Regions from separate parts of the Paenibacillus tianjinensis genome, predicted to be linked through region 1. Evidence: predicted binding sites of a transcription regulator. Region 1 holds the regulator's gene; each other region holds the start of a gene.
The links. The regulator Rex, encoded in region 1, represses fermentation and respiration genes when NADH is low (regulators of the CRP and FNR family bind a similar motif). The targets are predictions, from matches to a motif close to TTGTGAAATATTTCACAA.
Positions count from the first base shown of each region.

Region 1 (7,742 bases):
ATGACTTACCACGGCAGCGTTGATGAGACCCTGCGCGGTGTGCGCCGGCTGATGCAGGAAGGCCGGGCGCAAGCCGTCAAGATGGAAGGCGGGCTGGAAATTTGTGATACGGTCTCTGCTGTGGTGAAGGCCGGTGTGCCTGTGCTTGGACATATTGGTCTTACTCCGCAGTCTGTCAACATGATCGGCGGCTACCGGATCCAAGGTAAAGATCCGGAGGATGCCCGGAGGCTGATAAACGAGGCCAAAGCGCTTGAAGCGGCCGGGGCATTCGGGATTGTGCTGGAGCTGGTAACCGAAGAGGTGGCGGAAGCCATTACGAAGGCGCTCAGCATTCCGACGATCGGCATCGGTGCAGGCCGGTATTGCGACGGTCAGGTGCTGGTATTCCATGATATACTCCGGTATACCTCACCCTACCGGGAGAAACGGTTCGTCAAAACCTATGCCGATGTGGGAAGCCTAATCCGTGAAGGAATCAGCACCTACGTTAAAGAAGTGAAGGAGCGTTCCTTCCCTGCCGAGAATCATATTTTTAATGCGGATGAGCATGTATTGGAGTCTTTATACGGCGCCTCCGGAAAAGGAGCGAAATAAGATGAGAGTAGTCAGAACAGTAGCACAATTGCGTGAAGCGCTTGAATATATGCGTCAAGGAGGGCATACTCCCATCGGTTTTGTGCCAACCATGGGATATCTTCATGAAGGACATGCCAGTCTGCTGAGGCGGGCAGGGGAAATGAGCAGCACGGTTGTAATGAGCATTTTTGTCAATCCGCTGCAATTTGGACCCAATGAGGATTTTGCCTCTTATCCGCGCGATGAAGCCCGGGATTTGGAGCTTGCGGAACGCGAAGGGGCGGATATTGTATTTATTCCAAGTGTGGAAGAAATGTATCCGCAGCCGATCCGCACGAAGGTGTCGGTATCCTCGCTGACTACCCAGCTCTGCGGTGCTTCCCGTCCGGGCCATTTCGACGGCGTAACCACGGTTGTCAGCAAGCTGTTCAACATCGTGCAGCCGGACTATGCTTTCTTCGGTCTTAAGGATGCCCAGCAGGTGGCTGTACTGCGCCGGATGGTTTCTGACCTGAATATGAATGTGGAAATTATCGCCTGTCCGATTGTCCGGGAGAATGACGGTCTCGCGCTCAGCTCGCGCAACGTCTACCTGTCGGCGCAAGAGCGCAGTCAGGCACTAGTGCTGTCCCGCTCACTCCAGAGCGTCCGCAAGGCCATGGAGGAAGGCGAAGTCCGTACCGTAGACGAAGCGCGGAACCTGCTTGTCTCGGTGATCTCCTCTTCTCCGCTTGCCGTGATCGATTATGCGGAAATCCTGACCTTCCCGGATCTGGAGCCACTGGACGGTAGCTCACTCTTAACGGATGCGGACGGTGAGGTCATCATGGCACTCGCTGTGAAGTTCGGCAGAACCCGCCTGATTGATAACAATGTATTTATCCCTAAGGAGGCTCACGCTCTTGTTTAGACATATGATGAAATCCAAAATTCACCGTGCCACGGTAACCGAAGCTAATCTGAATTATGTGGGCAGCATTACCATTGATGAGGACCTGATGGAAGCCGCCGACCTGCTTGAGAACGAAAAGGTGCAAATTGTGGACAACAACAACGGCTCGCGTCTGGAAACCTACGTCATTCCGGGACCGCGGGGCAGCGGAGTGATTTGTCTCAACGGGGCGGCCGCCCGTCTTGTGCAGCCCGGAGATACTGTCATTATTATTTCCTACGCCATGTTGTCATCCGAGGAGCTGGCCGGACATAAGCCGACTGTAGTGTTTGTGGATGCCGGCAACAAGCCGGTGAAGCTGGTAGATCATGAAGTGCACGCAACCATCGCTTAACCAGCTGTTTTTGAGCCATGTAATCAATGGCAGGGATGAAGTCCCCGTACTTTGCGAAAAATGAAGGCAGGCAAGCTTAGGCTGATTTCATTTTCAGTAAAGGGGGATGTCCCGATGTTTCAACATTTATTTGCTGAGATGAACAAGATGCTCCAGGAGATTGTCACGGACTATCCTTCTGCGGAAGGCGCGCACCGGAATGATCTGTTATGCAAGTACAATATGCTTCACAGGCTTAGCGATGAAGTGATGGACGAATGGCTGGCCTTTGCCGAGAAATTAAGCCAATTCCGGGAGCAGTCCGATTTTCCGGTTCAGCCGGAGGAAGTGGTGCCGCACGAAGCTCCCGAGCTTGCCATGGACTCTTTTGTCCGGGGACAGGGGTATTATAAGCTGCTGATGTACGGCAAATGTATTGAGCAGTTCAAGGAAGTGATTCAGCAGCATCCGGACAGTCTGGCAGCTCGCCTGTATCTGGCCATGGCCTACTTGCAGGAGGGTGACGGAGAGACGGCCTGGGGCCATCTGAACCATATGCTGGCGCTGATCCGCGAGAGCAAGCTGAAAGCAATGATCTATAATGCTCTAGGCTGCATCAGAGCCTCGCAGGAGCGCTTCAAGGAAGCAAGTGAATTGTTTAGTCTTTCTTTGCTGCATGATCCCGCTTTACCGGAGCCGAGTGTCAATCTGGAGGTTTGCCGCAAACGGGGCGGGAAGCTTCATTTTGGGAATCAGCTTGTTTCGCTGTTGTAATTATAGCCATTCATTTAGGCGATGCACCCACTTGAACAAGCGGCTTGCATCGCCTTTTTACGTAACTTCTGTTATGCTGATAAGGAGTCTCAAGTGAAAGGGAATAGAACTTATAATGAAATTTGCCGTGCTTGATTTTGAAACTACGGGAACCCAATCCGTGGGTGAGATCATCCAGGTTGGCCTTGCCATTATAGAAGAAGACCGGTCCATCTCCCGGGTGTATGGTTCCTATGTCAAGCCCGGAACGCCGATTCCACCTTTTATTACGGGCTTGACCGGCATAACCGATGAGGATGTAGCGAATGCCCCGGAGCTGGACGAAATGATGATGGAGCTTGTCCCGCTTTTGGATGATGTTGTGCTTGTTGGACATAATGTCGCTTTTGATTTTCATTTTTTACAGAGTGCTTTGGACCGCTGCGGCTATTTGCCGTTTCAGGGAAGAATTCTCGATACGATTGATTTTCTCAAAATTTGCTTTCCGTCACTGACGACCTACCAGCTTGGAGCGGTAAGCGCTCATTTCGGGCTTACTCATGAACGTCCGCATCAGGCGGACAGTGATGCGCTGGCAACAGCCCTGGTGCTGCTTCAATGTCTGGAAGAGCTATACAGCCTGCCTCTGCTGACTATCCAGCGGCTGACTGAGCTGTTTGCTGAAGAAGACAGTGATCTCGCCTGGTATTTTGACGGCCTTTTGCGGGAACGGGAAATGGAGACCTTTCAGCCGGAAGGCGAGCTGACCTTTCACCGTCAGCTGGCACTGGCTGTAGGGGACTGGACTGAGCTTGTCCCGCCGCGGGAAGAAGGTACCAGCAATCCTTTGGAGAATATATCCTTTGAAGACTATATGGCTGAAGTAACCAAACGCCTTAAAGATACCTTGCCGCAATATGAAAGCCGGGAAGCCCAAGAGATTATGATCGGCGAGGTGAAGACCGCTCTTCAGGAGGAGAAGCATCTGCTGATTGAGGCGGGCACCGGTACCGGTAAATCGCTGGGCTACCTTTTGCCGGCAATCTATCAGAGCGTGCGCACTGACCAGAAGGTAATGGTCAGCACCCATACCATCAATCTTCAGGATCAGCTGCGGGAGCGCGACATCCCCCTGCTCACGAGCGTAGTGCCGTTTCCGTTCAAAGCTGCGATCTTTAAGGGAAGAGGGCATTATTTATGCCTGCGCAAGTTTGAACACAGAATTAATAAAAAAGACTTTGTTAGTCCCAGAGAAGAAGCCCTCACCGCGGCACAAATGATTGTGTGGCTGACCCAGACCCAATCTGGTGATGACGAGGAGCTGAACTTGAACGGCCGGGGCGGCGACTTTTGGGAGACTGTGGCGAGTGATACTGACTCCTGTCTGGGCCGCGCCTGCCCATGGTTCCGCAAATGCTATTATCACCGGGCCAAGCATGAGGCCGGCATTGCTGATGTGGTCGTTACTAATCATTCCAAACTGTTCGCCGATGTGAAGGCCGGGCATCAGCTGCTTCCTGCTTACGAACATCTTGTGATTGATGAAGCTCATCATCTGGAGGATGTGGCCGGCAAGCATCTTGGCATGCAGATGAAGTATTTCACGGTAGCCCACACCCTGACGCGGCTGTATAAAGACAGCCGTAACGGACAGCTGCCGGCGCTGCGCCAGACTCTCCAATCCTCCGGCAGCGAAGAGGCTTCCGAGTGGAGCGGTGTGATCGACAGGATCTATCCCGATCTGCTGACGGTTAAGGAAACCTGGGATGCACTCAGCGACAAGCTGTTTGGCCTCCTGCCTGAACGAAGTGACGCAGCAGCGGGTGAGGCCGGGCAGCTGGTGACACGCCTTCATCCCGGTAAGAAGCCGAAGGACTGGGATGAGCTGGCTGCATTAGAAAATACGCTGAATTTAAGCCTTAGCGATATTATCCGCAGAGGCGACAAAATGCTCAGCGAGATGCGTGATACAGAAAGCCAGTCCTCATCGGACAGTCTGGTGACTGATATTGGCGGCTTGTTTAAGGATCTAGCCTCAATCCGTGAACAGATCCGTTTCTTCATGGGTTTAAATGACGAGAACATCGTTTATTGGATGGAGGGTAGCGGCAACTACCGCGGCAAATCGCTGCAGCTGTATGCCGTTCCGGTTGATGTCAGCACACAGCTTAAGGAGCTGTTCTTCGACAAGAAGAAGAGTATTGTGCTGACATCAGCGACACTTTCCGTGGATAAATCCTTCCAGTTCATGATCGATAATCTTGGACTTAGCGAGGCCGCCGAACAGGACCGTCTGATGACAGCACTGCTGCCTTCACCGTTCAAATACCGCGAACAGGCGCTGCTTGTTATTCCGCGTGATTTCCCCAGCGTCAAGGGCAGTGTGGGGGATGCCCGCTTTGTGGATAAGCTGGTGCATTCACTGGCGGAAACGGCGGTCGCAACCAAAGGCCGTATGCTTGTGCTGTTCACCTCTTATAAGATGCTGCGTCAGGTATATGACCCGCTTAAGGAAGCACTGGCATCTGAGGATATTACGGTCCTTGGCCAAGGGGTGGAGGGAGGCAGCCGCAGCAAGCTGATCCGGCGGTTCCAGGACAGCTCGGCTTCGGTGCTGCTCGGGACCAGCAGCTTCTGGGAAGGTGTTGATATACCCGGAGAGGCACTGACTTGCCTGGCGATCGTCAGACTTCCGTTTCAGCCGCCCAACCATCCGCTCGCAGAGGCGAAGTCCGAGCTGCTACAGGCTCAGAAGAAGAATCCTTTCATGAAGCTGTCTGTTCCGCAGGCGGTTATCCGCTTCAAGCAGGGGTTTGGCCGGCTGGTTCGGACGGCTCAGGATCGGGGAATTGTCATTGTATATGATACCAGGGTCATCGAAGCCTATTACGGGAAGTATTTCCTGTATTCTCTTCCCGGTCCCAAAATGGAGCATATGCTGACAGATCAGATGGTTCCGAGAATTGAAGAATGGCTTGAAGGCGGCAATGAGTCCAACATTCAGTGACCTCCTTCAGCAACCGGAAATTGCAATTATCTTGTACTGTTTTGTTCTGATAGTTTGACCATAAATGTTCTAAACTCCGCATGCGCGTTCCCGGTTATGCTGCTGGAACGCGCCTCGCGGATTCATAAGCTATGCATTAGTGTGATTTTTATTTTAGGAGGAGAAAACATGAAATCGGATAAAATATCGGAGGCTGTTGTCCGCAGGCTCCCTGTGTACCTGCGTTTTCTGAACGATCTCCAGAAACGTGAAATCGCCACAGTTTCCTCTCAGGAGCTAGGGCAGAAGCTGGATCTCAACCCGGCTCAGATCCGTAAGGATCTGGCCTATTTCGGTGATTTTGGCAGAAAGGGCATTGGATATGATGTATCCTACCTGATCGAGAAAATCCGCCACATCCTCAAGCTTGACCAGCAGATCAACGTGGCTCTGGTCGGTGCCGGTAACCTCGGTCACGCCTTGTCCAACTATAACGCCTATTTGAAGGATACGATGAAAATTACGGCTGTCTTTGATTCTTATGCGCCTAAAGTGGGACAGAAGATCAACTCCCTGACTGTTCAGCCGATGGAAGAGCTGGGCCAGACGATTCGTGATCAGGGGATCCGGATTGGGATCATCACCGTTCCGGACAACGAAGCTCAGAATGTAGCTGATATTCTGGTGGAATCAGGGATCGAAGCGATCCTGAATTTTGCACCGGTAATTTTAAAAACCCCGCCAACAATTCGCATTCATGCAGCCGATTTTACAACCGACCTCCAGAGTCTGGCCTATTATTTGCATGATGGAAAGGAAGAACATTCGGATGAGCAGGAATAAGACAGTAATCGAAAATGGACGCTTCCTCGTACCTGGTTCGGTGCAACCCGTCCTGAGCGGTTATATGACCATAGAAAATGACCTGATCACATACATAGGGGAAGACAAGCCCGCCTTTGAAGAGGGTGTCCTGACCGTTGACGGCAGCCGCCTGCTGTTTATGCCGGGTCTGATTAATACTCATGGCCATGCAGCGATGTCGCTTCTGCGCGGCTATGGTGATGATATGGTGCTTCAGAGCTGGCTGCAGGAAAAAATGTGGCCGATGGAAGCGAAATTCACCGGAGACGATGTATACTGGGGGACTGCCTTGTCTGTTCTCGAGATGCTGAAGGGCGGCACAACGACCTTCCTGGATATGTACGATCATATGGACCGTGTTGCAGAGGTGACAGAGCAGTCCGGCATCCGTGCGGTGCTCATGCGCGGTGCGATCGGTCTATGCCCGGAGGATGTGCAGAACCAGAAGCTTGCCGAAGCCGTAGAGTTCGCCCGGAACTGGCACGGCAAGGCAGACGGCCGGATTACGGCAATGCTCTCGCCTCACGCTCCGTACACTTGTCCGCCCGAATTTTTCATGAAATTTGTGCAGGCAGCCCATGATCTGGATTTGCCGATGCACACGCATATGTCCGAAACGCGCCATGAGGTAGAGCAAAATGTGGCCGATTACGGCCTGCGCCCGGTGGCTCATCTGGAGAAGCTCGGTATGTTCACCAGACCGTCCCTGATTGCCCATGGTGTACATTTGAATGATGAAGAAATTGAGATTCTGGCCCGTTATAAGGTTGGCGTATCCCATAATCCGGGCAGTAACCTGAAGCTCGCGAGCGGAGTTGCCCGTGTACCTGAATTGCTGAGAGCCGGAGTGAAGGTCTCGCTCGGAACTGACGGAGCAGCCAGTAATAACAACCTGGATATGTTCGAGGAAATGCGGCTTGCAGCGCTGATCCATAAGGGTGTAAGCGGAGATCCGACTGCAGTACCGGCTCCGGAAGCACTGCTGATGGCGACAGAATACGGCGCTGCCTCGATCTATCTGAACAATGTCGGGCGCCTTGCCGCAGGTATGAAGGCTGATTTTATTGCTATTGATATTGACCAGCCTCATTTGCTGCCGCATTCTGATCTGCTCTCCCACGCCGTATATTCGGCAAGTGCCAAGGATGTTGAGCATGTCTGGATTAACGGCCGGCAGGTTGTAAAGCACGGCCGGTGTCTGACGCTGGATGAGGAAGAAATCCGCCGTAAGGCGCAGGAAACCTTTGAAAGCCTGCTCAAACGGTAATTTCAGGTTGTTATTTTAAGGAAAGGGA
Region 1 covers NZ_CP070969.1:3,942,517-3,950,258, reverse strand. The annotation lists gene panB (3-methyl-2-oxobutanoate hydroxymethyltransferase) at 1-597, shown strand, start outside; gene panC (pantoate--beta-alanine ligase) at 647-1,489, shown strand; gene panD (aspartate 1-decarboxylase) at 1,482-1,865, shown strand; gene JRJ22_RS17945 (tetratricopeptide repeat protein) at 1,980-2,618, shown strand; gene dinG (ATP-dependent DNA helicase DinG) at 2,734-5,604, shown strand; gene JRJ22_RS17935 (redox-sensing transcriptional repressor Rex) at 5,773-6,426, shown strand; gene JRJ22_RS17930 (amidohydrolase) at 6,413-7,714, shown strand.

Region 2 (7,742 bases), 130 kb from region 1:
AATCCGCTCGGAGACCTGCTGGCCTTACTCGCTCCTGTGGTCTGGGCTATATATTCTGTATTGATGCGCAAAATCAGTGCACTGCAGCATAACACCATCGGCGCGACCCGTAGAGTGTTTTTTTATGGCCTGCTCGGGATGCTGCCCGCTCTGCCGCTGATGGATTTCCAGTTCAGTCTGAACAGATTAAGCGAGTCTGCCAATCTTATGAATCTTCTGTACTTGGGTCTGGGAGCTTCAGCGTTATGCTTCGTGACTTGGAACCGTGCTGTCGGTATTTTGGGAGCGGTCAGAACAAGCGTGTATATCTATCTTGTACCGGTCATTACTGTAGCGGCCGCTGCGCTATTTCTGCATGAAAAGCTCACTTGGGCCATCCTGATTGGCACCCTGCTCACCTTAAGCGGATCCTATATCTCTGAGCGCAAACCAAAAACGACCCCCGGCAAGGAGATCGCTGTACAAGAATGATATTAATTCAGCCGGTGCACCAGCTCATATTGATTACCGCAGGGATCGTCGAAATACAATGCATAATACGTCGGGCTGATCGGAAACAGCCGGGGGCCGCTGTTAATGGTGTCGCCAAGTTCTTGAACGAGTAATGGCAAAATAAAGTTTATTCATGCTCTCTTTACCTCTTTTAGCAACACCGTTTCAGCACTTGTAATATAGCCACTTGCTTGGTATGTCTTCAGCGCCGGATTGTTAGTTTTGCCGGTTAGAATCTTAACACTGGTGACACCTTGATAGCTTAGCTCCTGTTCTAAAAAAGCAATCAGCGCTGTCGCAGCGCCTTTCCTTCGGCCAACTTCTGATACATACATTTCAGTAATCTCCCCGTATGCACCGGGATAACAGAAAGACCTGTAGCTCTGTGCGCACCCAAATGCTACAACTTCATCCAGCATTAGAGCTACAGCGACCAATTCCTGATTGCTCCTTAAGCTCGCTATTATATCCTGACATGGCCGTGGCTCCCCGCCGTTAAACTCAAAGTTTAGCCTGGCCAGGTCTTCGGCATCGTCAACTGTGGCTCGTCTCACTACAATTGTCACATCTATTATCCTTTCTCAGTATTATTTCCGGTAAATCAGCTCTCTCAGTTCCTCATGAATCGCTGCCGGGATCTCATAACCTTGCCCGCTATCTTCAGTATCGACCAGCAGGCCTCTAATCCCCTTTTGACCGGAATCAGAAATATTCAAGACATAAGTCTTCTGGCTGTCATCTTCATAGGACACATACATCAGAAAATAAGTCCCGTAATCCAATACCCCGCTCATTTTGACCGACTTATCGATGGCACTAACGAAGGTTCTAATTTCATCTGCTCCAGTATACGTTTTCTCTGTAAAGGGTACGGTAGATTGCTGATCACTGGTACATAAATCCACACACTCCAGCCGTATCTTATCCACCTCTCTCACTTTAGGTTCACTGCAGCCCAGAATTCCAAATAACAGCATACAGGAGAGCAGAAACATCCATATTCGCACCCTAGTTCCTCCTTATCTTGGACTCTGATGGATAACCTTTCCATATATTTCTGCAGAGACAAGAAAAAAGCCTGCTAACTCAACCTCCTAGTATAGGGATTAAGTATGCAGGCTCTATTTATTCTACCTTGCGGAGTGTGAAGTAATTATTTAACTTCAGTTGCTCCAGTCACTTTACCTTCCATAACAGCGGATGCTTGTACATCTGCATTTGCAAAGTACAGGTTACCGTCGATTGTAGCATCTTTATACAGGTTGAAGCCGTTAGCTTCTACGTAAACGTCACCTTTGATCGTTCCGCCTTGCACTCTGAAGTTTTCACTTTGAACAGTCACTTTAGGTGCAGTAAGAGTGTAGCTGGCTGTAACTTTGTGATCAGCATCCTGAGCATACAGGGCAAGCTTGCGGTAAATTGCATTTTCGGCAGCGCCTTTATCATGGAATTCCCCGGCTACAACAACATCCTGATCTACTGTCAGGTCATTAAGGATCGCTACGATCCAGTTACCTTCTGCGCTTACTGCTTTAAGGAATGGATCTTGTTCTTTAACAATGGATGCTGTAGATACTGCATCTGTCTGTGCAGCAGCTGTAGGAGCAGTTGTAGCTGTAGCAGCCGCTTCATTTCCTTCATTGTTACCATTCGAACCGCAACCCGACAACAATGCAGCAGAAACACCAGCAACCAGCAAAACTTTAACGAATTTCATTTTTAAATCCCCCTATTTCTTTTTAATAACCATATTATATATTAAAATTTGAAAAATATCACGTGATGTTTTTCACAAATTTGTGTCACTACATGAAAGCGCAAAAAAAAGCGGCTTCTGACAGCGTATCAGAAAAAATAAAGACACTGACTGAATGCCAGCGTTTTTATTCACTATTTCTTTGCTGTTACCAGAATAGCAACAATTTTATGTTCATTACCGTGCATATCTGTGAACTCATACACTTTGTCCGCTAATTCAACTTCGCTGAACTCAGCAAACAGGGTCTCCAGTTCTTCACGCGTAGTGTAATAATGCGGAATATCTTCCTCGCCGGGTCTTCCCCCGACAAATGTATTCTTGTCGATCTCCTCACCAATCCCGTAAGTGGGATCTTCAGTCGTCACAAAATCCGTTACTACCGTTCCGCCTTTCTTGAGTACACGATGTATCTCGTGGATTCCTTGCCGGATGTCTTCCCTGACTCCGTGCCCTTGAACCCATATACATAACACGCCGTCAAACCTCTGATCCTCCAATGTCATCGCGTACATATTCTGCACACTGTATTCCACATCATAGGCTCCACATTGATCCACAAGCTGTCTGGTTAGCTGCACACCCGTAGGGGAGAGATCACTTGCATGTATATGAAAGCCCTGATCAGCCAAAAAAAGCGTATGCCGGCCTGTGCCGCAGCCCAAATCCAGTATAGATGTACAGCCGTTGTCTGTAAATCGCTGCGCAGCCTCTACTACTGTATCCAATACATCAATTTGCGTTTTTCCCTGCTCCACATAAATTGCTTCCCAGCTGCCATTTTTCATAAGCTCTGATCTCCTCTCCACAGTGTAAATAATATCCATGCAGAGATAAAATATACCATTTATCCGTCCGGACTGACGCCTGATTAAGTCACATATGAGACATAAGGTTCTATCCCAAATCCATCTCTTTCTAGTCCACTTTTCCAGTTCAGCCTTAGGAACAATCATTGAATATTCCTTAATCAGCCCCAAACTCAGATCATGATAGGGGTATTTCACCTTGTTATTTCGCTTTTTCCCATGCGGACTGGTACACTCTTTATCAGATATGTACAATGAAACGAAAAAGACAGCAATCCAACGGCATAAGAAAGGAATTCCGCAATGAATATATCTCAACTGTCCGCAGCACTTGCGCCGCAGAATTTACGCAGCTGTCTGATCAGCCGGGAAGGCCGGCTTATATATGAACAATATAGAGAGCCTCACACTGTTACCCAGATTGCCAAAATCAACTCCTGTACCAAAAGCATTCTATCCGCGCTGATCTGCATCGCTATCGGGCAGGGCTTGCTTCCACAGCCTTCTACTCCCCTGTCGCATTTCTATCCCCAACTTCAGCTGGACACAGATAAGCGTAAGGCAGCAATCACCCTGGAGCAATTGTTAACGATGTCCGCAGGGTTCAACTGGACTGAATTTGGCGGACAGAACTCTTTTCCCCGGATGACCCGGTCAGAGAACTGGACGAATTTCGTGCTGCAGCAGAAGCTGTCGCATAATCCAGGGGAGCATATGGAATACAACTCCGGTGTCTCACAGCTGCTGTCGGCTATTCTGGTACAAGGAACAGAGATACCCACTGCCCGGTTTGCTGAGTTGCACCTGTTCGGGCCGCTTGGAATTGAGCAGTATGAGTGGGAGCAGGATCCGCAAGGGATTCATACCGGAGGATTCGGGCTTCGCCTGCGGCCATCCGATCTGCTGATGTTTGGGCAGCTCTACTTGCAGCAAGGGAATTGGGCGGAGCGGCAGCTGATTCCTTCAGAGCTGATCACCCGCTCCACGCAAACCGCCATACAGGCGGAAGCTCCCCGGCGCGGCGGCTACGGCTGGCATTGGTGGACAGGCAGCTATGCTATTGCAGCAGGCGGTACAACAGGATCTGAATTGCACTATTATTACGCCAGAGGGTATGGTGGGCAATTTGTTTATGTACTTCCTGCGCTTGAGACAGTTGTTGTTCTAACACAAGATCACCAGGGCAAGCAGAAGAAACCTCCTGTAGATGTGTTCCGCGAATGGATCGCTCCGCTGCTCAGTGAAGGATCCCTCTGAGATAGACCCTCACCTATAAAATTCAGCCGGAAAATGCATAAATCCCCGTCTACCTTATAAACCTAGGTAACGGGGACTTATGTGTCCAATCCAATATTCAATTCAATCATTTCCTCCAGCAACAATCCATATCCCTGACATGGTAATTGTTAATTCATATTCGGTATTTCCCGTTCGCTCCGTAATCGGAGTATTGCTCCATGTCCTGCATATGGGATGAGTTCCCCGCGTACACGATTACACGAAAAACGTTTTCACGGACGTTTTCCCTACTGTGTCAACCGCAGTTGTACGCTTCGCTAACCTGCTTCAACGGAATCACGCTCCTTCGACTGCAAGATGTGTCTTGCCTGAAAAGCTTGTTCCTTGTTCATGGTTTCTTTGGGAATCTCTCCTTCCTTCAATTAATCACCTGCAAGTAAGCTTCTAAAAAACATGTGTTGCAGCTACTTGTTGGTGATGACACTATCTTAGCGCATAACCGCTGGATTTTAAACATTCATAATTTTTCATATTTTGTCGTATTTCCTGGAAAAGCCTATTCCCGGAGATATGGCCGCCATAGCCTAAGAATTGCTCCTTTTTTTGTGGTTTTACGTGCAATTTACAATGTAAAAAAATATTAAGCCGCAAATGGTGCTCCACTTTTATTTTCAGCTTTAACACGGTTATGTCAGCTAAAATTTTATGTTGCATGAATCCTATTCCCCGGAGCTGTATTCAGCTTCTTACGTCTCCGCAAATTGTAAACCAGGTAAATGCCATACACCAGATATAAGAGGTTTAATATAATAACGGCCAGGAGTTCTTTGTCCGAATTCTCCTTTGTCATAAACGCTAAGGCATCATACACAAAATGAAAAGCAATCAGCGGAATAATATTGCCCGTTGTTTCAATCAGCAGGGCGAGAATACAGCCGAGCAGCAACGCATTGATAACCTGCATCAGAACATGTGCAAGGTCGTTTCCGTTTAAAGCATTAGACATATGTAAGATTCCAAAGAAGATCGACGAAAACACGATGTAGAATACGGAGCCTTTGAACTTTAGCTTGTCTCTGATAATACCTCTGAATACCGATTCCTCCGTAAAACCAACCAGCAGAGTGAACACCAGGTAGAACAATACCTCAGCTGTGGTCAGCTTCACGTTTATACCGCCTATAAACGGCTGAACCAAGGCAATGATCAGCAGGGGGAGATAGTAGAGTGCATCTTTGGAAGAGGCTCCCTCCAGCGGCTTGAACCCGAACTGTGCTAAGCTCCTGCTGCCTCTGGTCATGTATACGGTAACGATCACAGCCATGACTAGAAAGGCTCCGGCCTGGGCAACCAATATCCCGTTGTCACTTAATTCCATAATGCTTGCGGCTGCCGAAGCTATGGAAATCAATAACGTCAGCAGGATACCAAGCATAAGCGAGAATATAACGGGATGACTCTTTTTACGGGTGTTTGTCATTACTTCTCTCCTTTAATTCTACTTATTTGCAGAGGTTCATCGTCCCAGACCTGCACTTCAATATACCTTTCCGGACCCTTTGTACCTTCTTTGTTCCAGACCTGAGGCAGACCATATTTATGTATAAGCTGTACCATTTCTTTATATGTATAAATATTTCCGCGATACTCCTTGCCGTCGTCTACCTTCGGGCTGAAGGTCGGAAATAAATCTCCATACGAGAAGGATAAAGTATCGGTGTTAAAACTGGAGATATGGATTTTCACTGCTGCGCCTTCCTCATACCAGCTATTCAGCCATTCACATTCGCCGACTACCATATAATGCGGGACTTTTCTGACCGGCTGCCCTCCTTTGGCAATGAACATCGCTCTGGCCAGCTGCTCCAGCTCGTATCTTCTTTTCATATATCCTGCAGCTCTGCGCCCCGCCATAACATCCTTATTGTGTTTAATCGAGTCAAGAACCTCTGCGGCCTCATCCGCCGGCAGATCTGACAGATTTCGAAAAGGTCCGATTGCCTTCTCATAGTAATGATATAAATAATCCAATTGGAATACCACCTTTCTATAAAGGTTCTATCTCTACCATGCCTGTAAAAAACTCAGCCTAAGGCTGAGTCTTGGAAAGATCATATTCGTAGATCCGGCCGTCGCGGACTGCCTGGTTCTTGAACAACAGCAGATTGCCTTTGCGTTCAACAAATTCAAGCTGATCCCCATAGAAAGGAATATCATTCGTTTCAGCATAAAGTTGCTGGTCTGCATCCAGTAATGCTTTGTACAACAATGTTTTGGCGCCAGTCTTGCGGTCGATCAGGGTAAGCAGGCCTTTTTGATTAGGACGAATCAGCAGGAAATCCTCATCCATTCCTTCAATCAGATACTTATCGTCTACACCGCCAAGCTTGGTTAAATCCATCGTCTCTGCTACTTTGCCTGTCCCATCTTCGATTATCCGCAGAGTCTTGCCATCCGTCAGAATCAGTTTGTTTCCATACATGTTCACATTATCTCCGAACCGGATCCAGTACCCCACGCTTGCCTGCCGGATCACCATACCGTCCTTAATAATCAGCGTATACCATTTATTGTTGATATGCGGCTCTCCGTAAATATCTGATATGGTCAGATATATTAAGCCTCCGGCTGTCTTTTGAAAATCGAAAGTAACCATGTCATATAGCTCTGAGCCCAGATTGGCAATCAGCCGGGGCCGACCCGCGGGAGTAGAAGCATATAGCTTCCCTGTTTGTTTATCAACCGTATAGTTCACACCCGCATAGGAAGCATTGGTACTGGCGAAGGTCTGAATACCTTTAGCGGTATAAACTGCACTTTTGGCATTCCAGCTTACCGATTCGCCTCCCAGAGCATAGACCATAAACCGGGCAGGAAGATATAATTCATCCTTGTATACAAAAGGCGTTCCGCCCAGTTGTACAGTTTTCTCGTCCAGCTTCCCCGTCTTGCTGCCTACTGTGATCACTACCGACTTCTCCCATCCGGTATAAGTAGCCTGACGGTGGGACTTATTCCAGGTAACCTGCAGGCCAGCCGATTCCAAAAAAGTAGCCCGGGCATAAACAGTACCATCCTTTAGCAGTGCTGGTCCGGTAGCATACCCCCCATTTTCCAATGTATAGCTGAAATAAGCGTTCGAAGCAGCAGACGAGACCGAAGCAAAAATCAGTGAAAAGGCCAGCAAAGGTAAAACAAGCCATATTTTTCGCATGAACGATCAACCCCTTCCTCTTATTTCCTGTTTTCATACATTTATTGGACTCAAAAAATAGAAAAAAGTTGCAGTCCCATTATTTAACATTCGGGGGTATTAAGACTTAGTCCGATTGAACTATCTTACCATAACTTCCAGTGGGAATACCTTGACTGACATGATATAATCGCTAATGGCTTTACCACGAAATTAAAACCCATTAATATTATGGGTTTGTAGGAGGATCTAT
Region 2 covers NZ_CP070969.1:3,812,004-3,819,745, forward strand. The annotation lists gene JRJ22_RS17325 (DMT family transporter) at 1-471, shown strand, start outside; gene JRJ22_RS17330 (VOC family protein) at 474-611, opposite strand; gene JRJ22_RS17335 (GNAT family N-acetyltransferase) at 624-1,058, opposite strand; gene JRJ22_RS17340 (YhfM domain-containing protein) at 1,080-1,499, opposite strand; gene JRJ22_RS17345 (polymer-forming cytoskeletal protein) at 1,646-2,209, opposite strand; gene JRJ22_RS17350 (class I SAM-dependent methyltransferase) at 2,383-3,036, opposite strand; gene JRJ22_RS17355 (serine hydrolase domain-containing protein) at 3,361-4,314, shown strand; gene JRJ22_RS17360 (CPBP family intramembrane glutamic endopeptidase) at 5,000-5,776, opposite strand; gene JRJ22_RS17365 (hypothetical protein) at 5,776-6,327, opposite strand; gene JRJ22_RS17370 (copper amine oxidase N-terminal domain-containing protein) at 6,386-7,510, opposite strand.
Region 2: JRJ22_RS17345 (polymer-forming cytoskeletal protein) is a predicted target of Rex. The motif match lies at 2,270-2,287, and genes of this name have one in related genera.

Region 3 (7,742 bases), 450 kb from region 1:
GAACCTGATTATGATTGAATGAAAGCGCTTTGAAAACAAATCAAAAAAACTTTATACTTTGTGAAAGAATTCACTATACAAGACGAGGAGGATGTGATAAGATAAATGTGTAGAGAAAAACAACCTAAAAATTGACAGGAGGACGAGGGAGATGGCAGTTAAAAACGAAGTCGCCGCCCAAGTGAAACAAACCACCGCTGAAGAGTATATTCAGACTTTGGTGGATAAAGCAAAGAAAGCCCTGGATGCGTTCATGGAGCTAGATCAAGAGCAGGTTAACACAATCGTTCATGCAATGGCGTTGGCAGGTCTCGACAAACATATGTACCTGGCGAAATTGGCCGTCGAAGAAACAGGACGCGGAGTATACGAAGACAAAATTACGAAGAATATCTTCTCAACTGAATATATCTGGCACGGAATTAAGTACGACAAGACAGTAGGCGTTATTGAAGATAACACTTATGACAACTTCCAGAAGATTGCTGAACCAGTCGGAATTGTAATGGGGATCACACCGGTAACCAACCCAACATCCACCACGATGTTTAAAGCATTGATCGCCGCTAAGACACGTAATCCTATTATATTCGGTTTCCATCCATCTGCGCAAGAGTGTAGCGCGGCAGCAGCCAAAATTCTTCATGATGCAGGCGTTAAAGCTGGTGCACCTGAGAACTTCATCCAATGGATTGAACTTCCTACTATGGACAAAACAAACGCACTGATGAACAATCCTGACGTTGCACTGATCCTGGCAACCGGCGGATCGGCAATGGTTAAAGCAGCTTACAGCTGCGGCAAACCGGCACTCGGCGTAGGTCCTGGTAACGTACCTGCCTTCATCGAGAAGAGTGCTAACATCGATCAAGCAGTAACAGACATCATCCTTTCCAAAACCTTTGATAATGGTATGATCTGTGCTTCCGAGCAAGCCGTTATTATTGAAGAAGCAATTTTTGACCAAGTGAAGAAGAAAATGATCGCGAATGGCTGCTACTTCGTTAACAAAGATGAAGCTGCTAAGCTGACCAACGGCGCAATGAACGTAGAAAAATGCGCAGTTAACCCGGCAATCGTAGGTCAATCGGCAGTGAAAATCGCTGAAATGTGCGGTATTCAGGTTCCAGCCGGCACGAAGATTCTGGTAGCTGAAATCGAAGGCGTAGGCACTAAATATCCGCTGTCCGCTGAAAAGCTCAGCCCGGTTCTGGCTTGCTACAAAGTTAAAAATGCAGACCAAGGTATCGAACGCGCTGCAGAAATCGTTGAATTTGGCGGCATGGGCCACAGCTCGGCTATCCACTCCAACAATGAAGAAGTTATCATGAAGTTCTCGAACCGCCTGCAAACAGGACGTATTCTTGTGAACTCGCCTTCGACACATGGCGCCATCGGCGACATTTACAATACGAATATCCCTTCGCTTACCCTGGGCTGCGGATCTTATGGTCGCAACTCGGTATCGCAGAACGTTACTGCAATCAATCTGATCAACGTGAAAAGGGTGAACCGTCGTACCGTGAATATGCAATGGTTTAAAGTACCTGACAAAATTTACTTCGAAAAAGGATCCACTCAGTACCTGACTAAAATGCCTAACATCAGCCGTGTAGCAATCATCACGGACCCTATGATGGTTAAACTGGGTTATGTAGAAAGAGTAGAGCACTATCTGCGTCAACGCCAAACACCTGTAGCAATTGAAGTGTTCTCGGAAGTTGAACCGGATCCATCGACTACTACAGTTGAAAAAGGTACTGCTATGATGAACAGATTCCAACCGGACTGCATCATCGCACTCGGCGGCGGTTCCCCAATGGATGCTGCAAAAGGAATGTGGTTGTTCTATGAACACCCGGATGCTGACTTTGACGGATTGAAACAGAAATTCATGGATATCCGCAAACGTGTCTACAAATTCCCTGAGCTGGGCAACAAAGCGAAATTCGTTGCAATCCCAACAACATCGGGTACAGGTTCGGAAGTAACTCCGTTCGCAGTTATTACTGACAAAACAACTGGCAACAATACTAAATACCCATTGGCTGATTATGAGCTGACTCCAGATGTTGCGATCGTTGATCCAGAGTTTGTATACAGCTTGCCTAGAACTGCTGTTGCTGATACCGGTATGGACGTATTGACACATGCAATTGAAGCTTATGTATCTGTAATGGCTAGTGACTATTCCGATGGTCTGGCAATCAAAGCAATTCAATTGGTATTCCAGTACCTGGAAAAATCAGCGCTGACTGGCGACAAGCTGGCTCGTGAAAAAATGCATAACGCATCGACACTCGCTGGTATGGCTTTTGCTAACGCGTTCCTGGGCATCAACCACAGCTTGGCGCACAAATGGGGCGGTCAATACCACACAGCGCATGGTCGTACCAATGCCATCCTGATGCCGCACGTTATCCGTTACAATGCCAAAAAACCTACGAAGTTCGCTTCGTTCCCTAAATATTCGCACTTCGTAGCTGACGAGCGTTATGCCGAAATCGCCCGCATTCTGGGATTGCCGGCCCGCACTACTGAAGAAGGCGTAACTAGCCTGATCAATGCAATCCGCGATCTGAACAAAAAACTCGGTATCGAAGAGTCGTTCTCGGCGCTTGGCTTCGATGCTAAGGATTTCGAATCGCGTGTAGATTACCTGGCTGACCGTGCATTTGAAGACCAATGTACTACTGCCAACCCTAAACTGCCGCTGGTAACTGAGCTGGCTGATGTATACCGCAACGCATTCTACGGAAGATTCGACGTATAATTGGCGCTTGCTTAGCAAAAAAGAAGTTTAAAGGTTAATATGGGACTAGATGGTAGTGACAAATATCACCGGAAAGGTGATATTTGTCACAGTCCTTTTTGAGAAAATAAACTAAAATGTTTATATAAACAACGTTCCCGGATATGAAGTCGCGATTGTGAATTTTATAACAACCATATCATTGGGATCACGAGACACGGGATTAACCTTCAAGCCCGCGATCTCTACAAATATTATAAATATATATGGAGGGATTTAGCATGTCGGTGATTGAAAAAGATGTACAAGAAGTAAAGTCCGGTTGGAGAAGTTTTGCAAAAGGTAAATGGTCCAAGAAAGTTGACGTTAACAACTTTATCGCAACAAACATCAAGCCTTACGAAGGAAATGAAGATTTCCTCGTAGGTCCTACAAGCAACACCACTGAACTGTGGAAGATCATCTCCCAGCTGAGTAAGGAAGAAAGAGACAAAGGCGGCGTATGGGACATTTCCCTGGATACTGTCTCCACTATTACTTCCCATAAACCAGGCTACATCGACAAAGATAAGGAACAAATTGTAGGCGTGCAGACTGATGCTCCTTTCAGACGTTCCATCCAACCATTCGGCGGTATCAAAATGATGATCGACGCCACTAAGGCTTATGGCTTCGAACTTCCGAATAACATTGTCGAAATGTTTACGAACATCCGCAAAACGCATAACCAAGGCGTATTTGATGCATATACACCAGAAATGAGAGCTGTACGTAAATCGGGCGTTATCACAGGTCTTCCTGATGCTTACGGCCGTGGACGCATCATCGGCGACTACCGTCGCGTTGCTTTGTACGGTATCGAATTCCTGATCAAAGATAAGAAACAACAGCTAAGTGAACTTGAAGTTGATTTCATGAGTGAAGATGTAATCCGTTTGCGTGAAGAACTGTCGGAGCAAATCCGCGCTCTGGGCGAACTGAAAGAAATGGCTGCAGCACACGGTCTTGATATTTCCAAACCGGCCAACACCTTCAAGGAAGCTACTCAATGGGTATACTTCGGTTATTTGGCAGCAGTTAAAGAGCAAAACGGTGCGGCAATGTCCCTTGGACGCGTATCTTCTTTCCTCGATATTTATGCACAGCGCGATTTCGAAGAAGGCACTCTTACTGAAGAGCAAGCACAAGAAATTGTTGACCATTTCGTAATGAAACTGCGTATCGTGAAATTCCTGCGTACGCCTGACTATAACGAGTTGTTCTCCGGCGACCCTACATGGGTAACTGAATCCATCGGCGGTATGGCTGAAGACGGAACAACACGCGTAACCAAAAACAGTTTCCGTTTCCTGCATACCCTGTATAACCTGGGTCCTGCTCCGGAACCAAACTTGACTGTATTATGGTCCGAAAGACTGCCTGAAGGCTTCAAAAAATATTGTGCCAAGGTTTCCATCGAAACCAGCGCTATCCAATATGAGAACGATGATGTAATGCGTCCATACTGGGGCGAAGATTACGCAATTGCCTGCTGCGTATCCCCAATGCGCATCGGTAAACAAATGCAGTTCTTCGGCGCCCGCGCCAACCTGGCAAAAGCTTTGCTGTATGCAATCAATGGCGGTGTAGACGAGAAGTCCGGCGCACAAGTTGGACCTGAATTCCCGGCGATCACTTCCGAGTATCTGGATTACGACGAAGTAATGAAACGCTTCAAACCTATGATGGAATGGCTGGCTAAGACTTATGTCAACACCCTGAACATCATCCACTATATGCATGACAAATATTCTTACGAACGCATCGAGATGGCACTGCATGACCGTGACATCCTGCGTACGATGGCTTGTGGTATCGCCGGTCTGTCCGTTGCAGCTGACTCCCTGAGCGCAATCAAATACGCGAAGGTTAAACCGATCCGCAACGAACAAGGCATTGCAATCGACTTTGTAACTGAAGGTGAATTCCCTTGCTACGGTAACAACGACGATGCTGTTGACAGCATTGCGGTTGAACTGGTTGAAACCTTCATGACAATGATCCGCAAAAACAAAACTTATCGTAATGCTGTACCGACTCAATCGGTATTGACTATCACTTCAAACGTGGTATACGGAAAGAAAACAGGTACTACTCCTGACGGACGTAAGAAAGGTGAACCGTTCGCTCCAGGTGCTAACCCAATGCATGGACGCGACAAGAAAGGCGCACTGGCTTCCTTGAATTCTGTTGCCAAACTGCCATACTCTGATGCACAAGACGGTATCTCCAATACCTTCTCCATCGTGCCTAAGGCGCTTGGAAAAGACGAAGAATCCCGTAAGTCCAACCTGGTATTCATGATGGACGGTTACTTCCACAACAACGCTCAGCACTTGAATGTTAACGTATTTAACCGTGAACAGCTGATCGATGCTATGGATCACCCTGAGAACTATCCGCAATTGACTGTTCGTGTATCCGGCTATGCTGTTAACTTCATCAAGCTGACTCGTGAACAACAATTGGATGTAATTAACCGTACCTTCCACGGTACAATGTAATATAAAGAACTGAGTAATATAGTCTTTGTATATTAGCAATAGCTATGAGGTGATACCGCCCTTGGTTCAGGGGCGGTAAAATCTTGCTAAAAAATCATTAAAATTTTAAGCTTTTTTTGAGAGGAAGTCATCATATGGCTAATGGACATATACATTCCTTAGAAACCTTTGGTACTGTAGACGGACCCGGAATTCGATTTGTCCTGTTTATGCAGGGATGCCTATTGAAGTGTCAGTACTGTCATAATCCGGATACATGGGGTCTTAATGAAGGCAAAGAAATGAGCCTCGAAGATGTACTGGCTGAAATTGAGCCTTATATTAACTATTATCGCTCTTCCGGCGGCGGATTGACGGTTTCCGGCGGTGAGCCTACACTGCAGGCGCATTTTGTGAAGCAGCTGTTCACAGAAGTAAAGAAACGCTGGAATCTGCATACAACGTTGGACACCAACGGCTATAATGACGGTTCAAAAATCAGTGATTTGCTAGATGTTACTGATCTTGTATTATTGGATCTTAAGCATATCGACGATGAAGCGCATATCAAGCTGACCGGCAAATCGAATGACCGAACTTTGAAATTGGCCCGCTGGCTCTCTGATCATAACCGTAAAATGTGGATCCGCCATGTGTATGTTCCCGGCATTCATAACAAGGAAGAAGACCTGCTGAATCTTGGCCGGTTCATCGGAACCCTGAACGGTGTTGAGAAGTTTGAAATCCTGCCGTATCATCAGATGGGGATCTATAAATGGCAAGAACTTGGCCGTCCCTATGAGCTTGAAGGGGTACCTTCACCGACAGAAGAGGAAGTGCAGCGCGCTTACCGGCTGATCGAAGAAGGACGTCAAGAGACAGCTTTGGTAAAGTAATGAATGCATTTAAATGAAGCCGTTCCTGACAGTAGCTAACATACTGCGGGAACGGTTTTTTGCTGTCCGGTTAAGGGGGATATGTAGAGGTATCCCCCAATGTGTATAGGTTTTATGACAAAAAGAAGTTGTGATTTTATTGGATTTTTAATATTATGTCACTAAATATAACTTAATATGTGACTAAATACTGTTGTATTCGCTTACATTAGAGGTTTTTATCCCTATTGTAGATGAATCTTAACCTTACGATTACAAAGTCTGTTTTCTATAATAAGAGTTGTAAGGGAAATCATAAATCATTAACCAGGGAGGGTCACCCGTAATGAGAAAAAGTATAACAATGCTCTTGTCCCTAATGTTTGTCACCTCAGCTCTACTGACGGCTTGCGGCAATAATAATAATGCAGGCAACAATGGCGAAGCCGCTGCAACTAACAGCGGGACTGCTGCAACCAATGCCCCGGCTACAGAAGAACCGGTGAACACGGAGCCTTTTGAAATGACGATCCGTCATACTCAGGTAGGTGCAGATAAACAAAAACGCCTGGCGATTCTGGAAGATGTCGTCGGCAAAGTGCAGGAAGAGGTGCCGGGTCTGACCTTCAAGCTGGATGGTGTGGATTCGGATGTGAACCGCAAAGAAAAGCTGCGCGGTGAAATGGCCGCCGGTAATCCACCGGAAATTTTCGACCTGTTCGGCAGCCCTGATTCCAAGATCTACGCGAAAGAAGGCAAGCTGCTAGATCTTACTCCGATCCTCGAAGAGCTCGGTATCAAGGATAAATTCTCCAATCTGGATCCGTTTACTTATGAGGGCAAAATCTATGGACTACCGATTGGCGGTTCGGGTGAAGGATTCTTCTATAATAAAGAATATTATGCAAGCAAGGGCTGGAAAGCTCCTACTACTTTCGCTGAACTGGAACAGCAGCTGGCTGATATTAAGGCTGACGGCAAAGTGCCGATGGCGGGCGCGTCCAAGGCCGGTTGGGTACCCTTGATGCTGGCTAACCATCTGTGGTCACGGTATGCGGGTCCGGATGTAACGGCGAAATTTGCCACAGGTGAAGCGAAGTGGAATGATCCTAATGTTGTGAAAGGGTTCGCCAAATACAAGGAATGGGTCGACAAAGGCTACTTCAAAAAAGGTGAGCTCGGGTTCGAATATGCTGAATATACCACCCAGTTCACTAGCGGTGAAGCGATTCTGATGTATGACGGAACCTGGAAATCCTCTGTATTCAAGGCTGGTCAATCCGGCGAAGGGCTGATCGGTAAAGTAGGGTTCTTCAATATTCCTGCAGTCGAAGGCGGGGTAGGCGATCAGACGGCCCTGATGCGTGACGTGAACAATGGCTATGGCTTCTCCGCTTCCGCAGGTGAAGACGAACGTCAGCTTGCCGCAGTGAAGTCTTTCATCAAAAATATGTACAATGAAGAAATGCAGTTGCGCGGATTGGTGGAAGACGGTGTGCTTCCGGCGATGAAGATTGATCAGGCGGTGCTGAACAAGAATATCACTGATGATCTGATGAGTGAAATTGTGGCGGTGCTAAACAGCTCGGAGTC
Region 3 covers NZ_CP070969.1:4,392,845-4,400,586, reverse strand. The annotation lists gene adhE (bifunctional acetaldehyde-CoA/alcohol dehydrogenase) at 152-2,773, shown strand; gene pflB (formate C-acetyltransferase) at 3,034-5,295, shown strand; gene pflA (pyruvate formate-lyase-activating protein) at 5,430-6,170, shown strand; gene JRJ22_RS20565 (extracellular solute-binding protein) at 6,496-7,742, shown strand, end outside.
Region 3: pflB (formate C-acetyltransferase) is a predicted target of Rex. The motif match lies at 2,929-2,946, and genes of this name have one in related genera.

Region 4 (7,742 bases), 1.5 Mb from region 1:
CCCGCATTGACTGCCTTCTTCCCGCCAGGTAAATCGATGGATTGAAATACATGGCTGTGTCCGCAAAAAATAATTCTTTCCGTTATCCCCTGCAGCTCTGCTGCCAGCGCTATCGGCTGCTTATAAACCACAGTGCCATCCAGCTGGACCTGCTCCAGCAGATAACGGCCATTGTTCCAAGGCGTACCATGGCAGAACAGCAGCTCATCATAGCTCCAAGTCCCCCGGAAAGAGGAAATCCATTCTTCCTCGGCAGTACTAAGCAGCGGCTTCACCTGCTTGTATGTAAGCGAATCGCTTCTTTCCTGCAGCAGAATTTCATCGCAGTTGCCCATTATATTCACAATTTCCGGCTGCTCCATCAGCAGGGTTGCTGTACCCACCGGATCTATAGGGCCAAACAGTGTGTCGCCCAGATTCACGATGAGGTCTGCATTCCGGCTCTCTAAATCCTGCAGAACAGCCTCAAGAGCAAGCCTGTTGCTATGGATATCTGAGATTACTGCAATTACGTTGTACATAGACATCCCCATCCGTTGTTTTATAAGGCAGTCCACGGCTTATTGAACTTTTTGAAAAGCTGAACCAATCCAGCGGTATGTAATTTCCACCTGCTTACCGAGCGAATTATTATATTGGCTTACTTTGAAGCCCCCTTCGGTTTCCGTCAGCTTCACGGAATATCTCCCTGAAGCGCTGACAAATAGCTCGGGTGTCCGGTTGATCGGCAGTTCCTCAATCGAACGGTCTATGTTCAGAGTGAACAGCTTGAATACATTTCCGTTACTGGAACCATACTGTCCAATCGTAAAATCCGGATTGCCATCGCCGTTGTAATCACCGAATTCAATCTGGAAAAAGCTGCCGAACTCTAAAGTTTCCCTATACTGTCTGCTCAGGGGATAAGTGCTTAAAATATCTCCCTGTTCTCCCGTAACGGTCAGCCGGAACTGCCCGCTCCATTTTCTCCCAGCAATGGGGGAAAGCGCGGTCCAATCTTCGCTGTACTTGCCGTCAATCAGCTCCATGTTTAAAAATTCGGGCCGCCCTGTCACCTGGGGCAGCGGATTCCGGGAAAGGGTGAACGGGCTGTCTAAAGTGACCTTCGCCACTTCTGCATCCGCAGCAGTCTGATCTCCTCCGACAAAGATAGCCGTCCTCAGCCGGTCGGCATATTCGACAGGTATAGTGTACACGGTGCTGCTGCGTTCCGCTGACAGCAGCAAGCCCGGATTTCCTGAATCTCTTCCCAAATTCACAATATACTCCTCTGTATAGCCGTCGCCAAAGGTCAGTTTCATTCTGAAATCGTAATCGTAATCCAGATCCCCCGGAATTCGCTTACTTTTGTTCATGGCGTCCGCCATGTCCTTGATAAACAAGACATCCGTAAACGTTTTGGATTCAAAAGGCGCCTCCTTCTGCTCACGATCCAGAGGAATATATTCAAGGTAAATATCCGTAATCCATCTTGCATTAATGAATCCGTAAGCATTCTGGCAGCCGGTTAATAAAACGATCAGCAATAATGGCAAAACAACCAGTAACCGCCTGATGGGTTCCACCTCCAAATCCATATGTATCTTTCAATTATACCAGTGTCTATAAGGAGAATAAAATGCAAAGCACTATGTACCTTTAATAAAATATAAAAAAGACCGTTCCGCAGCATATTAACGGATCGGTCTTAAACCGGAAGGCATGATATGAGCTAATTAATCACGCCTACAGCCTTCAGCCAGGCATCAGCAATAAGGGCATGGCCTGCCGGTGAAGGGTGAACACCATCGCCTGCCCAGAAAGCAGGCTCTGCCTTCATCGAAGCGGCCGCGAACAAGCCGTCAAGCGGTACTAGCAGCGCACCGTATTCACGCGCTAATTCACGCACAACATGGATTTTCGGATCAAGATCCCGGCGCCATGTCTTGCGGTCATCCGGCACCGGCAGCACGAACGGCTCAACTAGCACCAGCTTGGCCTCCGAGGATTTCTTAGTACGATCAATCAGGTCCCGGTAAGCGGCTTCAAACTGAGCAGCAGTCGTTTCCTGACCGGAGTCCATATAGCGCCAGGTATCGTTGACCCCGATATAAATCGAGACCCAGGTTGGATTCAGACGCAGGCAATCCCTATCCCATCGTTCCTGCAAATCGACAACGCGGTTGCCGTTGATTCCCCGGTTAAAAAACGCTAGCTTCTTCTCCGGATACTGTAGCCCGAGGCGTGCAGCTACCATCAGGGCGTAACCGACACCCAGTGATGAAGCATCTTCATAATTCCGCCCGCAGTCAGTGATGCTGTCACCGATGAAAACAATAACATCATTATCCTTGAGTCCCATCTACATAATCCTCCCATAAAACTGCTTAATAGTATAAACATGCCTATTATATCAAACGGAAATCAATATAACATCTCCTATTATCGTTAGGGCACCAGTAAAATAATCACCTAACAGAACCGATTCAAACTAGCTTCTGCAGCAAGAAGCACCTGTTTAAAGGCCTCACTTCTGTCCTGCCGTCCTCTTCGAAAATAAAGGCTGCGCAGGAAGCTTTTACTGTTAACCTGAGCGATGCGCTGGCTGCGGCCCGGCGGCCAATCCTTACAATCGCCAAGGCTGCCGATCCAACCGGAGATGCTGTTCCAGGGCAGGCGTCCCTGTACGATCATCGTATCCACAACCGTAGCCATCCGCTCATCCTCTTCCTCTACGAACAGGAACATCCGATTTTGCAGCATGTCTTTGATAGCCTCCAGCACTTCCAGCTGGACCTCCTCACCGCTCTCAGGGCACTGAACCAGTTCATCCAGTGCATCCGCACCATGCGCTGCAGCGTGAGCCCATCCGCCGTCCTCCACATATCCGCGCAGGTCTTTCTCCTCACGGTAATAGCGGAGCAATGCATCCTTCAAAGCGCGGTATTCCTCCGCAGAGAGAAACGGCTGTTTGATATGCAACTGCATAATCAGCGCTACCGGAAGGACAGAGAATGTCCGCGTAAATACGCTGTCATCCTCCGTACTGCCGATTTCATAGAACAGATGCTGCTCATCAAGCAAGACATTCAGGAAGCTGCGCAGCTCCTCTGCGGTAAACAGCCGCTTCTTTAGTATCCACTGATAAAATGTAGGATAGATCAGCTCATCCCGCAGCTCAGGCTGCGGATCTCCGATATATTCCAGCATGAGGTGGATAAAATCCGTATATGCTTCACCATCACGTAGCTGGTATTCTTCGGCCTCAATTCTTTGCAGATCAACGATTAGCCTCGATCTTGAATCACTCATCACTTTCACTCCTTTACCCTACAGATCAACCCAGTCTAAATCCATTTCCAGAAATTAACTATGTAAAATTGCACAAAAACCCCTTCAAACTCCCGAACCTCATGCAGGCATGAGTATTTCGGGAGCTTTGAAAGGGCTATATTCAAGGAGACTTAGTAGGCTAGACTGAACAAACCATTAACATGGGTCAGATAACGGATGTTGCTCGCTTCCTTCATCATTGTTGCAGGCAGGCCTTTGAGCGGAGTCGAGTTTCCGCCGATAATCGCCACACCGTCTTTACGGCCCAAGCTGGCCAGTGTACCCGAATTCACCGGGCTGAAGGTTTCCAGCGATTTGTTGTTCAGGCTGGCATAGAGATTATAGCCGATCAGCTCGCCCATCTGCCAGGCGATTTGCGCGGTTGGCGGGTAAGGGCGGCCATCCGGCGCGAAGTATACAGCGCTGTCTCCGGCAACGAACACATCTTTGTGGGAAGTGGATTGCAGGAAGTCATTAACGGTTGCACGTCCGCGGTTCACCTCAAGACCTGATTCGCCGACCAGCGGATTGCCTTGCACGCCGCCTGTCCAGACGAAGGTATTCGCAACAATCTTCTGACCATCCTTCAGATCAATCGTGTTGCCTTCGACATTGGTAACGGCCAGACCCGTCAGGAACTGCACTCCGCGGGCTTCAAGGCTTGAAGTAGCACGCTGGATCAAATGATCCGGCAATACCGGCAGAATTTTCGGGCCGGCCTCAACTAACAGAAGCTTGATTTCCTTCGGATCTATCCCGTAACGTCTGGTAAGCTTAGGCAGTACATCGGCAATTTCACCTACTAGCTCAACGCCTGTCAAGCCGCCTCCGCCGATCAGAATTGTTGCATCCGCCGGATTTTTAGTTGCGGCATAATCACGGATCCGGGCTTCAATATGGGCATGAATGTTTTTGGCATCTTCAGCTGATTTCAGCACCATGCTGAATTTCTCCAGACCCGGAATTCCGAAATATGCCGTCGTGCTGCCCAGACCTACCACAAGTGCATCATAGGAAAGGACTGTACCGTCAGACAAAGCAATTTGCTTGTTGTCAACGGAAAATGATTTCACTTTAGCAATTTTGAGGTCAATATCTTTACCTGCAAACAGCTTTGTAAGCGGCATGGCAACAGCCTTCTCAGAGATGCTGCCTGCAGCCAGACGGTGAAGCTCCGTAATAATCTGATGCGTCGGGTACTGGTTAACCACTGTAACCTTCGCTTCAGCTTTACTCATATATTTGCGCACAGTTAAAGCACTCAATAAGCCGCCGTACCCTGCTCCTAGAATTACGATATGTTTTGACATCATATATCCTCCGTCCTTACTTGTGTGTTATGAAATTAGGATTCTATTTCTGCGTGCTGCGTTCGCCGCTGACTTGAAGATAAGCATTCAGGAAACGGAGCATCTTTTGGACCTGAGGGTCTTTAACCATTTTCATCATTCCAAAAAGACTGATCGTTTCAGTGCTTTCGTTGGCACGGTCTTTTGCTTCAATTACTGTAGCAGCCATGTTTTTCACAGAACCAACCACCGGCTCGGCAATTTCCTTGATAGCCCCAACCGTATCATTTTTAAGCACCTCATCTGAGGCAACCGCCTGTACGAAGTCAAACGATTTGGTTAGTACTCCGACCAGCTGTGTTAACTTAGGCAGTTCTTCCACCAGCAGTGTGAGCGATTCCTGAACCTCAGGTTTGAGCAGCTGATCCAGTAAATCCTCTTTGGTGTAAGCCGGTTTACCTGCTGTTTGTTCTTCTGTAGGCAGGGTTTGAGTGATAGTTTCTGACATATTAGCCTCTCCTCCGTATTCACTTAATACTGCATAATTAAAATCCACAAACTCAATGTGCCTATTATACCACCCATAATGTTAATTATGTCACAAAGTTTTTGCCTGTATATCCTTGTTTTGTGATAAAAATCACTTCTTTAATGTCATTTTTGCGAAATATCTTCTTTTTTCAAAATAATTTTTACGGACACGTATTAAATCATTGACGATCGCTTAATGCCATGCTATCTTTAGCGAGTAACTAATTGTAAGTTCATTAATAAAAACTAGCTATTTATATTTATTAACCAATACATAAATTAACGGAGGCATTACTTATGAGTACTTTTTCAGATTTGGTCCAAGCCCGGAGATCTGCTATGAATTTTGTGGAGGGAGTTACGATTTCTAAGGCAGAGCTGGAGGAAATGTTCTCACTCGCCCGCCTTGCCCCTTCAAGCAACAATCTGCAGCATGCGCATTACAAGGTAATTACTGATCCGGTTGTTAAAGAACAGCTGCACAAGGATGCCTATAACCAGTACAAGGTTCACACTGCTTCAGCTGTAATTATTGTTTACGGGGACAAAAATGCTTACCTGCAGGCGCCTGAAATTTACAGCGGCCTTAAGCTGCTGGGGGCGATGAGCCAGGAAGAATACGACAGCACCATCCAGTCGATCAATGATGCTTATAGCGGAAATGACCAGTTCCAGCGCGATGAAGCGATCCGGAACGCGTCCCTGTCGGCTATGCAGTTCATGCTGATTGCTAAAGATAAGGGCTGGGATACATGCCCGATGATCGGTTTTGACCCTGCTGCGGTCAATGCTACGCTGAATGTGCCGGATAATTTCGTGCCTGTTCTGATGATTACCATCGGCAAGGATAACAAACGCAAGATCAGACCCCGCGGCTACCGCAAGCCGGTCAATGAATTTGTTGATTTCATCTGATCCAAACCATCTATATTCTATGCAAAAGAGCCTTCCGGCATTACGCCGGAAGGCTCTTTTGTGTTCTTAGCTGGTTAATCGAGAGGAAATCGCTCCTACACTTTGCGGAAACGCCACAGGACGCTCTGGAAATCCCCATGCAGTGCAGGCAGCGGCAATCCGGCATACATCAGATGATCTCCGCCGAATACGCCTCCGCCCTCGACCCATTCATAATCCGCTTCGGGATCCAGCCCCTTCAGCCGCAGGTAATGCAGCGCATCATTCGGCTCCGCTAGAGTCCGTGCGTACATCACGACGGCTTCGGATTTGTCCTCCGCTGCGACCAGCCACGCCGTTTCATTGCCTTCAAACGGGCTAAGCAGCCGGTACTGCTCCCCGAACTGCACAAGATTGCGCAGCTCTTTATAGAGTGCCACCTGTGCCTGAACAGCCGTCTTTTCATCCTCCGTGAACTTCGTTAGATCGAGCTCATAGCCGAAATTGCCCGACATCGCGACATGTCCGCGCAGCTCCAGCGAAGTGCTGCGATGAACCTGATGGTTCGGCACCGCCGATACATGGCTCCCCATGGCGCTCAGCGGATAGACGATACTGGTTCCATATTGGATTTTGAGCCGGCTGATGGCATCGGTATTATCGCTAGTCCAGGTCTGCGGCATGTAATAAAGCATTCCCGGGTCAAACCGTCCGCCGCCGCCCGAGCAGCTCTCGAACAGCACATCCGGAAATTCAGCGGTGATCCGCTCAAGCACTCCATACAGGCCAAGCATATAGCGGTGCGCGGTCTCCCGCTGTCTCTCCTGCGGCAGCAGCGCCGAGCCGATCTCGGTCATATTACGGTTCATGTCCCACTTCACATAGGAAATCGGCGCGCTGCGCAGCACATCCGCCACCCGGTCGCCAATCGCCTGGCAGACATCCGCGCGGGAGAAATCCAGCACCAGCTGCATCCGCGCTTCCGTTCTGCGCCGGCCATCCACATGCAGGCACCAGTCCGGATGCTGGCGGTACAGCTCGCTGTCCGGCGAGATCATCTCCGGTTCGAACCAGAGGCCAAACTGCATGTCCAGCTCGTTAACCCGGCGGGCCAAATCCTCAAGGCCCTGCGGCAGCTTCTTCTTGTCCACAAACCAGTCACCTAGAGAACTGCGGTCATTGTCCCTGTGGCCGAACCAGCCGTCATCCAGCACAAACAGCTCCATACCCAGCTCGCTTCCCGCACGGGCAATATCTTCAATCTTGTCAGCGGTGAAGTCGAAATAAGTGGCCTCCCAGTTGTTGACAAGCACGGGACGCGTACGGTCACGGAAGCTGCCGCGGCTTAATCGGGTCCGGTACAGCCTATGATAGGTCCGCGACATCGCTCCCAGACCTTCCGGAGAGAAGACCAGCACGGCTTCCGGTGTCTGGAATGACTGGCCCTTCTCCAGCAGCCAGCTGAAATCAAAAGGATTAATCCCCACGGATAAGCGGGTCGTCCGGTATGGATCAACTTCAGCCTGGGCGGTAAAGCTGCCGCTGTATACGAGGCTGACGCCATAGACATCTCCATGCTCCTCATCTGCACCTTTCGATAGCAAGGCAATGAACGGGTTATGTGCATGGCTGCTTGCCCCGCGGCGGCTCTCGATGCCTTGCATACCGGAAGCAAGTGCTCTGCGCTCCACATAGCGCTCACGCGCCCATGAGCCG
Region 4 covers NZ_CP070969.1:2,394,476-2,402,217, reverse strand. The annotation lists gene JRJ22_RS10510 (metallophosphoesterase family protein) at 1-521, opposite strand, end outside; gene JRJ22_RS10505 (YhfM domain-containing protein) at 561-1,535, opposite strand; gene JRJ22_RS10500 (SGNH/GDSL hydrolase family protein) at 1,712-2,341, opposite strand; gene JRJ22_RS10495 (DUF2785 domain-containing protein) at 2,452-3,291, opposite strand; gene JRJ22_RS10490 (NAD(P)/FAD-dependent oxidoreductase) at 3,444-4,622, opposite strand; gene JRJ22_RS10485 (helical membrane plugin domain-containing protein) at 4,666-5,109, opposite strand; gene JRJ22_RS10480 (nitroreductase family protein) at 5,430-6,047, shown strand; gene JRJ22_RS10475 (alpha-galactosidase) at 6,143-7,742, opposite strand, start outside.
Region 4: JRJ22_RS10485 (helical membrane plugin domain-containing protein) is a predicted target of Rex. The motif match lies at 5,188-5,205, and genes of this name have one in related genera.